Regions from separate parts of the Halomonas hibernica genome, predicted to be linked through region 2. Evidence: predicted binding sites of a transcription regulator. Region 2 holds the regulator's gene; the other holds the start of a gene.
What was found. Region 2 encodes sigma-54, which starts transcription at its own class of promoters, with help from an activator protein. Its sites were predicted from a motif close to TGGCACNNNNNTTGCTNT; they were not measured.
Positions count from the first base shown of each region.

Region 1 (7,223 bases), on a different contig from region 2:
GAGAATCACCTCTTTAAGGTACTCCAGCCCGCCTTCCAGGTTTTCCCGCCATACCGAGGTGCGCTGCAAGCGATCCGCCGTGCGCACATAGAACATCAGAAAGCGGTCGATGGTGCGGTAGAGGGCTTCATCGTCAAGATCGGTGGCAAACAGCTCCGCATGGCGTGGGCGCATACCGCCGTTACCGCACACGTAGAGGTTCCAGCCGTTTTCAGTGGCGATAATCCCAATATCCTTGCTTTGGGCTTCGGCGCACTCGCGAGTGCAGCCGGAAACACCGAACTTGATCTTGTGAGGTGCACGAAGACCCTTGTAGCGGTTCTCAAGTTTGATCGCCATGCCCACGCTGTCCTGCACGCCGTAACGACACCAGGTGCTGCCCACGCAGGATTTCACCGTACGCAGCGACTTGCCGTAGGCGTGGCCGGTTTCAAAGCCGGCCTCAATCAGCTCGCCCCAGATCTCAGGCAGGTCTTCCAGGCGGGCGCCGAACAGATCGATCCGCTGGCCGCCAGTGATCTTGCTATAAAGGCCATACTTTTGCGCTACTTGGCCCAGCACCACCAGTTTACCCGGCGTGATTTCCCCGCCTGCAATGCGCGGCACCACCGAGTAGGTGCCGTTTTTCTGCATATTGGCCATGAAGGTGTCGTTGGTATCCTGAAGCGGGATATGCGCGGCATCGGTAATCGGCTCGTTAAAGCAGGAGGCGAGAATAGAACCTACGGCAGGCTTGCAGATATCGCAGCCCAAGTGGTGGGTGCTAGGCGCGCCGTGCTTTTCGATCAACTCGCTGAAGGTCTTGATGCCCTCCACACGCACGATGTCGTAAAGCTCTTGGCGGGTGTGCTGAAAGTGCTCGCAAATCGACTTATCCACCTCAACGCCGCGTGCGGCCAATTCATGATCCACCACGCTTTTCAACAGCGACGCGCAGCCACCGCAGCCGGTGCTGGCGCGGGTATCACCTTTCACGGATGCCAAGTCGCTGGCGCCTGCGTCAATGGCCGTACAAATGCTGGCCTTGGTGACGTTATGGCACGAGCAGATCATCGCTGTTTTCGGCAGGGCATCCGGGCCAAGTGCCGGGGCGGCGTCGCTTTGCGGCAGAATCAGTGAGGCGGGCTCTTTGGGCAGCTCGATACCGTTGGAGTAGTACTGAAGCAGTGTGTCGTAGACGCTGTTATCGCCCACCAGCATGGCCCCCAGAAGCTTCTTGCCGTCACTTGAGACCACCATCTTGCGGTAAATCTGGGTAAGTGGGTCAAGGTAGCGAAACATCCGCGCGCCGGGGTTTTGGTTGCCATGGGCATCGCCAATCGAACCTACGTCTACCCCCAGAAGTTTAAGCTTGGTGCTCATATCAGCACCGGTAAAAGAAGCGTCGCCGCCGGTGAGCGTCGAAAGCGCTGTCTTGGCCATCTGATAGCCAGGCGCCACCAGGCCAAAAATACTCTGATTCCACAGCGCCACTTCGCCAATGGCTAAAATCGCCGGGTCGCTGGTTTGGCACTGATCGTTGATCACTACGCCGCCGCGCTCGCCGATTTCCAGGCCACACTCCCGGGCCAACTGATCACGCGGGCGAATACCCGCCGAGAACACGATCAGGTCGGTTTCCAGTATTTTGTCATCCTGAAAGACCATGCGATGGCGGCTGGTTGCGCCATCTTCAATGCGCTGAGTGGCACGCTCGGTGAGTACCTGAACACCCAGTGCTTCGATCTTTTCGCGCAGCAGTTCGCCGCCCTCGCTATCCACCTGCATGGGCATCAGGCGTGGAGCAAACTCGATTACCGCGGTTTCCAGACTTAACCCGCGCAGCGCGTTAGCCGCTTCCAGACCCAGCAGGCCGCCGCCCACCACAACGCCGGTGGCCGCACTTTGCGCCGCCTCGCGGATGGCGTCCAGGTCGTCCAGCGTGCGATAGACTAGGCAGCCTTCGCGATCGTTACCGGGAATGGGCGGCACGAACGGGTAGGAGCCGGTGGCCATTACCAGCTGATCATAGGCGTAATGGCCGCGCTCGGTGGCTAGCGTTTTTGCCGCGCGGTCGATGGAGACCACCGCTTCGCTGCTGTTGAATGTCACGCCATGGCTTGCGTAGTAGTCGCCATCGCACAGGGCCAGCGCTTCGGCGTCGCGGCCCTTGAAGTATTCAGAAAGGTGCACGCGATCATAAGCACGGTGGCGCTCTTCGCCAAACACGGTGACGCTCATCTGCGACAAGGCGCCGTTTTCAACCAACTGTTCGACCAGGTGGTGGCCGACCATACCGTTACCAATAATAATTACGTTGCGTTTAGAGGTGGTGGACATGGCTAAGCTGCCTCCAGCGTCGATGAGGGAGTGGGTGGGGTATCAAGAAGCAGGGCGTTGGCATCGGCTTCACCGAACAGCAACGCTTGGCGGCAGGTGCCTAGATTGGTTTTGGCCAGCGCTTGGGCGAAATACCAGGGACCGGAATGGGTATCGCCATACAGCACCGCGCCTTCAAGTCTTTCGTTACGCAGTAACAAACGGCGGTAATCACCGCTTTCCGGGTCGCTGTAATGCAGTACTTCGTGTTCTGGCGCAGCCTCGGTGGGGCCAAACGCGTAAAGGGCCACGCCGCTGATTTTAAGCTTGGTGGCGGTCGGCGCCTCACTATAGCGGGCGCTGCCATCGCCACACAGCGTGTTGGCTAACACATCTACTTGGCGCCAGATTGGCTCGACCAGGCCGTAGGTGTGCTGCTCGAACTGGCAGCACTCACCCAATGCGTGAATACGCGGGTCTGAGGTGGTGAGCGTGTCATCAACCATGATGGCGCGCTGCGTTGCCAGGCCTGCCAGATGGCCCAGTTCTGCGTTAGGTGTAATACCGGTTGCCACGATGACGCTCTGAGCAGGCAGACGCTGGCCATCCCCGAGTACAACAACGGCTAAGTTGCCTGCGCCATCGTCTTCAAAATGGCGGATGCGCGCATTGGTTAAGATGGTCAAGCCACGCAGGGTAAGCGTCGTTTCAAGCAGCCCAGCGGCCATGCTATCCAGCTGACGATTCATCAATCGCTCGCTGCGCTGTAGAACGCTGACGCTGGCACCCCGCTTGCGAAGCCCTTCGGCGGCCTCCAGGCCCAACAAACCGCCGCCGATTACGACACATTCGCCGCCCTGTAGGGCAAGCGTTGCGAGCGTGTCGGCATCTTGCAGGGTACGAAACCCATACACGCCGTTAAGGCCAATGCCGGGAACCTCGGGCAGCGTTGGGCGTGAGCCGGTGGTAATCACCAAGCGGTCATAGGTCAGCGTGCGGCAGGTAGTGACAACACGCTGCTCTTCGCGGTTGATCTCCAGCACGCATTCATTCAGGTGGAGGGTGATACCTTGCTTGGCGTACCACTGCGCATCCCGCAAGGTGAGGGCGCTAGGCGGCATTTCATCGGCGAGCAGTGGCGATAGCAGTATCCGGTTATAAGCGGGAGATGCTTCTGCACCAATCACCGTTATCTGCTGGGGTCGGTGAGGCAATTTAACGACCGCCTCTAGCAGACGCTGGCTCGCCATGCCGTTGCCGATAATGACCAAGTGATCATCAGACGAGCACCGAGAGATAGCGATCATAGGTTGCTCCTTACAGTTTAGCGCTTGGCTACAAATGCCTATCCACAAATACTCGGCAGCGCTGAAGAAAAGCCAATAAAAAAAGCCCCTGAGTCAGCGTCCCGGGCAAGTGGATTACCAGGAAAACCGTATCAGGGGCTTCGTTGCCCGGTAGCTGAGGCCAAACCCGTTTGTTGGGTTTCGCACAGAGCAGCCACCGTTGGCTGCCCGCTAAGCTTAAATTTATCTAACCAGTACAGGGCAATTAATCAGCCAAATATCGTTAATTATTTATTTTTATATTGATTATCAATGCTTTGGTTTAAAGAGGTAGATTGAAGGCAGCGCCTTTTCAGCCGCTTACGCTCAGCCTGCGCACGCTATTGGTGCGCTAAGCGGTAAGAATGCACCGTGAGTAGTCAACGTTAGCAAAAAACCTGCCTACAAGATAAGTCGAAAGATATTTTATTGGTTATTAACCTTCTGTTTAATTTGGTGTTTTTGTTTTAATGGGTTGGTTGGCGTAGGCCTTGCTATTACCTTGGCAACAAGCAACAAAGCACAAATGGGTTTATCGGCACAATAAAATGCAGCCATCGAGTTTGAGGGGCAAATAACAACGCTAACGCCATCAGACGACAGGCCATTAATAAGTATGTCCAATCCCAGCAGTGCGACATTTGGCACCGGTGCAGGTGTCCCTGAGACAACGGCGTCCAGGCAGGCTTTTTGTGAGGCTCGCTTGGGCGCTTTTTGCTTTTAAGCGGGAGGAAATCAGTATGTCCCAGGCCACACGCTCGGCTTGTAAAGCAAACACAACGTGCCCTTATTGCGGTGTCGGCTGCGGCGTAATCGCCACTGTGGCTAGCGGCACAATCAGCGCCGTTGAAGGCGACCGTGACCACCCCGCCAACTTTGGTCGGCTATGTGTGAAAGGCTCGGCACTTCACGAAACCCTCGGCCACCATGACCGGCTCACCACGCCCTGGGTCGATGGCCAAGCGGTTGACTGGAATGTGGCGTTAACCACCTTGGCAGAGCGGTTGCAAACAACTCGCGCAACTTACGGCGCTGAGTCAGTCGGTGCCTATCTTTCAGGCCAGCTATTGACCGAAGATTACTATGTGGCCAATAAGCTATTTAAAGGCTTTTTAGGCACGCCGCACCTGGATACCAACTCACGGCTCTGCATGGCCTCTGCCGTGGCGGCGTATAAACGTTCGTTGGGCGCGGATGCCGTTTCCTGCAACTATGAAGATATTGAAGAGGCCGAGCTGGTGGTGCTGGTGGGCTCGAATCTGGCCTGGAACCATCCAGTACTCTATCAGCGCTTGAAGGTCGCCAAAACGCGCAATCCGCTGATGCGGGTGGTGGTCATCGACCCACGCGTGACCGACAGCTGCGAAATTGCCGACCTTTACCTCGGCATCGCACCCGGCAGCGATGCGGTGCTGTTCAACGGTCTGCTGGCCTGGATGGCTGAGAATAACAAGCTGGATCAGCTCTATCTGGACCGCCATACACAAGGTTTCGACGAAGCGCTACTGGCCGCGAGCCACTGCGACATTAATGGCGTGGCGGCGATATGTGATATCGACCCAGAGCGGCTGGAGACCTTTTACTACTGGTTTGCCAGCCAACTCCATGTCGTGACGCTCTACTCCCAGGGCGTCAATCAATCCACAAGCGGTACTGATAAGTGCAACGCGATCATCAACTGTCATCTGGCGGGCGGCAAAATCGGCTTGCCGGGGGCGGGGCCTTTCTCGATTACCGGCCAACCCAATGCCATGGGCGGGCGTGAAGTGGGTGGGCTTGCCAACCAGCTGGCCGCGCATATGGATTACCACACGCCCGGCGCCCTCAGGCGAGTCACCCGCTTCTGGGCGACGGAAACGTTAACGCCTGAATTGCCCCAGGCGCCTGGCTATAAGGCGATTGAGCTTTTTGAAGCAGTTGAGTGGGGCGACATAAAGGCGCTGTGGATAATGGCCACCAACCCGGTGGTCAGCTTGCCGGATGCCGCCCGCGTGCGGCGTGCGCTTGAAAAGTGCCCACTGGTAATTGTGTCTGAGTGCGCCAGCCATACCGACCTGCTGGCGTACGCCGATATCATTCTGCCCGCGACGGGGTGGTCTGAAAAAGACGGCACGGTGACCAATTCCGAGCGGCGTATTTCACGGCAGCGTGGTTTGCTACCTGCGCCTGGCCAGGCACGTCACGACTGGTGGATTATGTGCGAAGCCGCCAAACGGTTGGGCTTTCATGAGGCGTTTGACTATAACCATCCCCATGAGATTTTTGATGAGCACGCGCGCCTTTCCGGCTTCGAGAATGAGGGAGAGAGCAAACGGCTATTCGATATTTCCGGCCTGGTGGGACTTGGGCGCGAGGGCTACGACGCGCTGGCGCCTATTCAGTGGCCGGTGACGTCTTCAGCGCCTCACGGAACGGCGCGGTTATTTGAAGATGGCAAGTTTGCCACGCCTGATGGGCGCGCCAACTTCATCGCCATAACGCCGCGCTTGCCGGAGCAACGCTTAAGTGACGCCTACCCGCTGCGCCTGAACACCGGGCGTATTCGTGATCAGTGGCACACCATGACGCGCACGGCGCGTGCGCCCCGGCTAATGAACCATCGCCACGAGCCGTTTATTGAGCTCCATCCAGACGATGCTGCGAACTATGGCATTGGCGACCAGCAACTGGCAGTATTGTCCGCCGCCAGTGGCGAGTACCGGGGGCGCGTGCGAATCTCGAATGCCCAGCGGCGTGGCGAGGTGTTTATTCCCATGCACTGGAGCGATGCGTTCAGTAAATCGGCGCGTAGCGGTGCCATGCTAAAAGCTTTGACCGACCCTGTGTCAGGCCAGCCAGAAGCCAAGCACGGCGCTGTGGCGCTGGCACCGCTTGAAGCAGCTTGGGAGGCAACGCTGTTGATTGCCCATCCATTAGGGGATAATAGTCAGGAAGTGCCCCCGTGGTGCAGAAGCGATTATTGGGCACGCGTACCCATGCAGGGCTGTCAGCGTTGGCAGCTGGCTGATGCAAAGCCGGTACATGATTGGCTGGCGCTACTCACTACGTGGCTACCCGAAGGGGCTTCTTTGTGGTGTGAAGACAGCGGCAATGGCCGCTTGCGCGCTGCGGCTATTGTGCGGGGCAAACTGCGCTGGTGGCTGATGGTCGGCCCGCCGCGCGAATTGCCCGGGCTTGCCTGGCTTGAAGCGCGTTTTAACGAAACAGCCATCAGTGATAAGCACCGGCGCCGACTGCTGGCGGGGTGCGAAGATGGCGCTGCGGATACCGGCCCCGTAGTATGCAGCTGCCACCAAGTGGGCCAGGCGGCGATTGTTAATGCTATTCGTGCCGGTGATACCAGCGTTGAAGCGTTGGGCGCACGGCTTGCTTGCGGAACCCAATGCGGTAGTTGTTTGCCTGAATTGAAGTCCCTGATTGAAGAGGAGCGTTCACATGCGCGTGCTAAGCAAGCGTCTACTACAGAAGTGGCCTGAGGCCACGTTGTGCTTTACGCAGCGCGTGCTGTCGCCGTTCCAGCGTTCCCCACGCAGCGCCTCAAGCACTCCTTCGCTTAAGCTACGCGGCGAATGCACGGCTGGGCATGTGTATCTGGTTGGT
Region 1 covers NZ_VIFN01000007.1:63,052-70,274, reverse strand. The annotation lists gene nirB (nitrite reductase large subunit NirB) at 1-2,319, opposite strand, end outside; gene FKN99_RS11915 (NAD(P)/FAD-dependent oxidoreductase) at 2,322-3,605, opposite strand; gene FKN99_RS11910 (nitrate reductase) at 4,364-7,099, shown strand; gene cobA (uroporphyrinogen-III C-methyltransferase) at 7,059-7,223, shown strand, end outside.
Region 1: the regulator sigma-54 is predicted to act here: its motif matches at 4,104-4,121, upstream of FKN99_RS11910 (nitrate reductase).

Region 2 (7,223 bases):
CTGGCGGTGCCCGCAACGTGCGTTTAGACGCACCCTTGCAGACGCGTGATGCGCTGCTTAAAACGATGGGTCGAGGCATTTGGGTTACCGAACTAATGGGCCAAGGCGTGAACGGCGTAACCGGGGATTACTCGCGTGGTGCGGCGGGCTTCTGGGTCGAGAATGGAGAAATCCAGTATCCGGTTGAAGAATTTACCATCGCTGGAAATCTTGAGCGTATGTTTTCAGGCCTTGTCGGTATCGGAAGTGATATCGATACGCGCGGCAGTATCCATACGGGCAGCTGGTTAGTGGATGCGATGACTGTCGCCGGTAGCTAAAAAAGCCGTACTACTGATCTTCGTCAAAGCGGGCGTCGAACAGCGCTTGGATTGCATCAAGCGCTTGTTCGGCATCCTCACCTTCCGCACAAATCCGCAGTTGGGTGCCGCAGGGTGCAGCTAGCATCAATAGCGACATGATGTTGGCTGCATCAGCCATTTGCTGCTGTTTATACACCTGTATGCTGGCGGAGTAGTGCTGGCTGCACTTCACCAGCTTTGTGGCGGCGCGAGCATGTAGGCCGCGCTGATTGGTCAGTGTTAAGGTTCTTTCTGGCACCCTGGGTCCTTTTTTCCGAGTGGTGTCATTAGGCGTAAGCGTTTACGTAGGGCTGGGCGTCTGCTCGGAAAATGGAGAAGCCGTCAGTGGCTCTGCCCGGGTTCCTCGTAGCGTGTATTGCAGCTCCAATTCTCGGTGACGCAACTGGACTTCGCCGATGAGCGGTGCCAGCTTTTGCGCCAGCTGCTCGGCAATATACACAGAACGGTGCTGCCCGCCGGTACAGCCAATAGCTACCGTCATATAGCTGCGCTGACTATTTTGGTAAGCAGGCAGCCAGCGCTCAAGCATTGCCTGAATATCATGGCTCATCTCTTCGACAATCGGGTAGCCGCGCAGAAACGCAATAATCGTGGCATCACGTCCTGTGTACTGGCGTAGCGTTGGGTCCCAATAAGGGTTGGGCAGGCAGCGTACATCAAAGACTAAATCTGCATCCATGGGTACGCCATGCTTGTAGCCGAACGACTCAAAGGTGAGTGTTAGCTGGTCCTTGCGCTGGTGGGCTACCTGGTCTGAAATGCGCCGACGCAGGTCGTGGACCGATAAGCGTGATGTATCAATCCGCAGGTCGGCCAAATCACGTATTTCGTTGAGCGTCTCTTCCTCTTTCTCTATTGCCTCTTCAAGCGTCATATCACTGTTGCGCGTTAACGGATGGCGTCGCCGTGTCGCAGAGTAGCGTTCAAGTAAAATACGTGAATCGGTGGTTAGATAGATAACCTGACAATCTATAGGCCGCGCGCGCAGCTCTTCAAGCAGTACGGGAAGACGCTCAAGCGCCGCTGGCAGGTTGCGGGCATCAATACTGACCGCTAGATGTGTGCGCTCACCCTCGTCACGGAGTTCGTCAACCAAAGAACCAAGCAACATGGCAGGGAGATTATCAATGGCGTAATAGCCAATATCTTCCAGCGCTTGTAAAGCGATTGACTTGCCAGAGCCAGAGCGGCCGCTAATAATCACCAGTTGCATAGTGGCTCTCTCTGATTGAACGTATAAAAGGGATAACGCATGAAAACGTGTTAGTCGTTATGGGCGATTATGGAGCGGCCTGTTCGCGAATCTTGCTCATCAGCAGGTCAAGCAAATCGCGCTGGCTGCTGGTTTTGCGTAATGCCTGGCGTGTGCTCGCATCATTCATAATGGTGGCCACTTGGCCCAAAAGCGACAAATGCGTGTCGTCAGCCTCTTCGGGAACAAGCAGCACAAAGACGAGGTCGACCGGGTCGCCATCAATAGCATCAAAATCAATAGGTTCTGATAATTTTAAAAAACCCGCAATAGGCGTAACGCAATGTGGGCTGCGCGCATGGGGGATGGCGACGCCGTTACCGATCCCCGTGCTGCCAAGGCGTTCCCGGCCGATCAGTCGGCTGAAAACTTCCTGACTATCCAGACTGGGTGTATTTTGAGCGATAAAGGTGCTGAAAAACTCCAGCACCCGCTTTTTGCTGCCCCCGGGCACGTCGTAAAGTACGCGCTCCGGGGGGAGGATGGTTTCCAACGTCATTGAATTAACGCACGCCAGCGCCTTGGGCGCGAGCTTGTGCTTTTTCCTTGTGCTTAACGAGTTGACGATCAATTTTGTCTGCTAAGGCGTCAATAGCGGCGTACATGTCGACATCTTCGGCGTCGGCATGTAGGTCGGCGCCTGCCGCATGAAGGGTGCACGCGGCATGTTGGCGCTCCTTCTCAATAGATAAGGTGACTTGTACCGTGGTGATGTGGTCGTAATGACGTTCGATGCGTTCAAGCTTTTCATTAACGTAGTCACGCAAGGCGTCAGTCAGTTCTACATGATGACCCGTGATATTTACTTGCATTGACGTGCTCCTTATCCATCGGACTGAATTTCGATTGTAACCCTTTTTACGGTGTTGCAAAGCCCCTGTCGCGAGTTTTGCCATTTCTCTTGTAACGACTAACGCAAACGACGACGTTCACTTGATGAGGGAATGCCCAGCGACTCACGATATTTCGCCACCGTACGGCGTGCCACTGTGATGCCGCCATCTCCCAGTAATGTCACCAAACGACTGTCCGAAAGAGGTTTGCCGGGAGGCTCATCTTGAATCAACTTTTTAAGCCGGGCGCGAATCGCGGTGCTTGAGTGGCTGTCTGCGCCATCCTGCCCGCTAATTTGGCTTGAGAAAAAGTACTTAAGTTCGAAGACGCCCCGTGGGGTATGGATATATTTTTGTGTGGTGACCCGAGAAATGGTTGATTCGTGCATCTCAACCGCCTCGGCAATATCGGCAAGAATCAACGGCTTCATCGCTTCTTCACCGTGCTCTAAAAAACCGATTTGGCGAGTGATAATCTCGCGTCCTACGCGTAGAAGCGTGTCGTTGCGGCTGGACAGGCTTTTGATTAGCCAGCGCGCTTCTTGCAAGTGCTCTTTTAAAAACTGGTTATCCTGACTCTTGTCTGCACGCTTGATTAAGCTGGCGTAGTCGGGCTGGATGCGCAGCCGGGGCAGGGCTTCAGGGTTAAGCTCCAGGTGCCAGCCTTCATGATCATGACGTACAACCAGGTCGGGCGTGATGTAGCTATCGTCGGTGGCGCCATAAGCACTGCCTGGGCGTGGGTCCAGGCTTCGGATCAGACCGATCACATCGTCTAGCTGCTCATCGTCCAGGCTTAGGCGGCGCTTTAATAGGCGCATGTCATTTTTGCCCAGCGCTTCTAGAAACTGACGAACCAATCGGCGCGCGGGAACCAGTAGGGGCGTGTCGTCGGGGAGCGTTGCTAGCTGAAGCATCAAACATTCACGCAAGTCACGGGCGAAGACGCCCGTTGGCTCGAACTGCTGTAAGCGCATCAGAATGGTCTCCAACTCTCGCTGGCTGAGACCTTCGATGCTCTGAGCACGTAACCCATCGCGGATATCGTTGAGCGGCTGCGTCAGGTAGCCATTGGCATCCAGTGCATCAATCAGGCTTTCGGCGATTAGCTGCTCACGAGCCGTAAAATCGGTCATCGCCAGCTGCCAAAGGAGATGCCCATGCAGGCTTTGTCCCGCGGCCTGGCGTTCAAAATCGGGGCCTTCGCTGCTGCCAGAGCTACCCATGTCCTGGTAAGTATCAGACCAGTCGCTATCGACAGAGAGTTCCTCGGGAATGCTTTCTGACCACTCCTCGCCGGGTGTTTCGACGGTCGCCTGCTCGCCGAACTCATCTTCCTGCTCCAGCATTGGGTTGGCATCCAGCGCCTGCTGAATTTCCTGACGTAGATCCAATGTCGATAGCTGTAGCAGTGCAATCGCTTGCTGCAGCTGAGGTGTCATGGTCAGCTGCGTACCGATACGCAATTGGAGAGAAGCTTTCATGACCATCTGAGAACCACTCGTTAATCGGAAAGCTTCACCCTAGTGCGAGTCATGTTGTTGTGCAAGTGCAATAAGCATGCCACTGATAAAATTTTTACTGCAGATCACTGTTTAGCGGTGAAATTAAATTTATAGGCGAAAATCAGCACCCAGGTAAACTTCCCTCACTTTTTGGTTATCAAGGATAGTCTGAGGACTACCGCCAGCAATGATATGGCCGTCACCGACAATATAGGCGATATCGCAAATATCCAGTGTTTCTCGGACGTTATGGTCAGTAATTAGCACGCCAATGTGGCGCTGTTTTAAGGCGCGAATAATGCTCTTGATTTCACCAACCGAGATGGGGTCGACACCTGCAAACGGCTCATCCAGCAAGATAAACGCGGGCTCTGTGGCCAAGGAGCGGGCAATTTCGACGCGCCGCCGCTCGCCGCCGGAAAGGCTCATGCCCAAGCTGTCACGGATGTGGGTAATATGAAAGTCGTCAAGCAGGGCCTCAAGCCGCTGCTCTCGTCCTGCCCTGTCCAGATCTTTGCGAGTTTCCAGAATCGCCATAATGTTATCCGCAACCGATAGCTTGCGAAAAATAGACGCTTCCTGGGGTAGATAGCCAATGCCGGCCATCGCGCGTTCGTGCATGGGAACGCGGGTTAAGTCTTGCTCGTCGATACGCACCGTACCCGCATCAGACTTCACCAGGCCCACAATCATATAAAATGATGTGGTTTTACCCGCGCCGTTAGGGCCAAGCAGGCCAACCACGCTGCCTTGAGCAATCTCTAGGCTAATGTCTTTAACCACGCGGCGGCGCTTATAGCTTTTTGCCAAGTGATTGGCGTAAAGAGTTTTTATGGGCGGTGCTTCCGCAATAGACATGGTTGGCTCCTATTGCGCTGGCTGAAGCGTCATACGAATACGCTGCGACTCGCTACCATTTACATCGGAGCGTGCCTGCACCACTTCGCGGTCAATGAAGTATTCCAAGCGGCCACCGGTAAACTGATCGCCCGCTTGGGTCAGTTCGGCCTGGTCAATAAGCTCTACACGCCGCTCTGCTACGTGATAAACCACGCGGCGTGCCCATCCTTCCATCGGCGCGTCCTGATCATCGAGTTGATTGCGTAGATAGGCCCGCTCACCGGTGGCAATAGCGCGAGAAAGCTCACCCGCATCGTTACGGATAATTTCAACGCGATCACCACGTAGCTGCATATTGCCTTGGCGAATATTGACATCGCCTGAATAAACGGCAGTGCCTGCACGCTGATCAAGGTCTAGCTGGTCGGCTTCTACTTCAATAGGGGCTTGGCTTGTCTGGGCCGCTGCCGATAGCGGCACCGCAAGGGCGAAAAGCGCGGTGCGAATAAAAGCGTTCATAGCGACTCCTAAGGATTTTGTGTTGCGGGGGGGTGATGGCCGCGGACGTTATCGGTTAGTCGGACCTGGCTATCATCAAGCCAAACATCCATACGTGATGCGCTCATTCGTTGAGGTGGCTGCTGAAACAGGGCGGGCGCCTCACTCCAGACATGACGCGCTACCCCATCATAATGTAATAACTCAGTATCAAGCTGCCAGCCTTCTGTAGGCGCCAGAAGCCGTGCATCACCAGACAGTGTTAGCGCTTGGGTGGCCGTGTTCAGAACGCCTTCGTTGGCGTGAGCGAGCCACTCTCGGTTATCACTATCAAACAGCGTCGCCTCGGGTTGAGTGACTTCGGCCAGGGTGCTTTGTGGTATGTAAACCAATAAAGGCGCGGCCAGCGACTGCTGGATATGCCCTGTTTCACCAAACAGCGTGATCTCGGCATTTTCCAGCACGTGGCCAGGCTCTTCAGCCTGCGCTTCTTCGTCAACGGGCCGGTCTTCCGGACCGCGTGGGTCCAGCCATACCAGCAGCCCCCCTAAAGCGATCACCAGGGCCGCTAACCCGACGCGTTTCTTGGTCCTTTGAAACATTACACGCGACCATTCAAATACGACTCAAGAACAGTACTCCAGTGGCCCTGCGCTTCAAGCAATGTATCGCAAATTTCACGTACGGCGCCGTGACCACCCAAGCGGTCGGTAATCCAGTCAGCGTGGGTATGCATGTAATCGGGTGCGTTGGGTACCGTAATGCCAACGCCTGCGCGTTTGATAGGCGCAAGATCAGGCAAGTCATCGCCGCAGTAAGCCACCTGACTTAGGTTCAGATTGAGGCGCTCGCACAGCGCTTTCAAAGTAGTGAGCTTATCTTCGCAGCCCTGATGGACAAGGTTAATTCCCAGCGCCGCAGCACGCTGGCTCACCATGGGGGAGTCGCGTCCTGTAATTAACGCCACATGAATGCCCACACGTTTAAGCAACTTTAAGCCATGGCCGTCTTGTGTATGGAAGGCTTTGATCTCGATACCATCGGCTTGAAAGTATAGCCGTCCATCGGTGAGCACACCGTCAACATCGAGGGCAAGTAGTCGCACATGGCGAAGCTGGTCAAGTAGCGCAGTGGGGAGGGCCATAGAGACTCCTTGTTAGTAAACTGTTGGGTAAAGTGGTTAGATAACGCCGCTGGCAAGCAAGTCGTGCATATGGAGCGCCCCGATGGGTCGCTGTTCGTCATCGACGACCGCTAGCGCAGTAATACGGCTATCTTCCATGATGCGCACCGCTTCGGCGGCCAGTAGGTCGGGGCCAATGCGTTTGCCGGGTCGGGTCATTACATCGTCCACGGTTACTTTACGCAGATCATGAAACTGGTCGAGGGTGCGGCGTAAGTCGCCATCGGTATAAACACCTGCAAGTCGCCCTTCGCTGTCGACAACACAGGTAAATCCCAACCCTTGGCGGGTAATCTCCAAGAGCGCATCACGCAGCGGGCTGCCTAGTGCTATCTGCGGCAAGCGTGTGCCGCTATGCATAAGGTCTTTAACGCGCAATAGCAGTCGTTTTCCCAGACTGCCACCGGGATGCGATAAGGCAAAATCATCAGCGGTAAATCCGCGTGCTTCAAGTAGCGCAACGGCAAGCGCGTCGCCCAGGGCAAGGGCGGCCGTCGTGGAACTTGTGGGGGCCAAGTCCAGAGGGCACGCTTCGCGCTCAACACCGCTGTTCAGGTGAGCATCCGCATGTTTGGCAAGTGTTGAGCCAGGGCGGCCTGTCATGCTAATTAACGGTGTGCCTAGCCGTTTTAACAGAGGCAGTAGCGCTGTCACTTCGGCGGTTTCTCCGGAGTTTGAAAGTGCCAGGACTACGTCGTTGCGTGTAATCATCCCCAGGTCGCCGTGGCTAGCTTCACCAGGGTGAACAAA
Region 2 covers NZ_VIFN01000001.1:403,989-411,211, forward strand. The annotation lists gene pmbA (metalloprotease PmbA) at 1-320, shown strand, start outside; gene FKN99_RS01865 (HPr family phosphocarrier protein) at 331-600, opposite strand; gene rapZ (RNase adapter RapZ) at 643-1,575, opposite strand; gene FKN99_RS01875 (PTS sugar transporter subunit IIA) at 1,643-2,113, opposite strand; gene hpf (ribosome hibernation-promoting factor, HPF/YfiA family) at 2,118-2,426, opposite strand; gene FKN99_RS01885 (RNA polymerase factor sigma-54) at 2,525-3,937, opposite strand; gene lptB (LPS export ABC transporter ATP-binding protein) at 4,061-4,810, opposite strand; gene lptA (lipopolysaccharide transport periplasmic protein LptA) at 4,820-5,311, opposite strand; gene lptC (LPS export ABC transporter periplasmic protein LptC) at 5,320-5,892, opposite strand; gene FKN99_RS01905 (KdsC family phosphatase) at 5,892-6,434, opposite strand; gene FKN99_RS01910 (KpsF/GutQ family sugar-phosphate isomerase) at 6,471-7,223, opposite strand, start outside.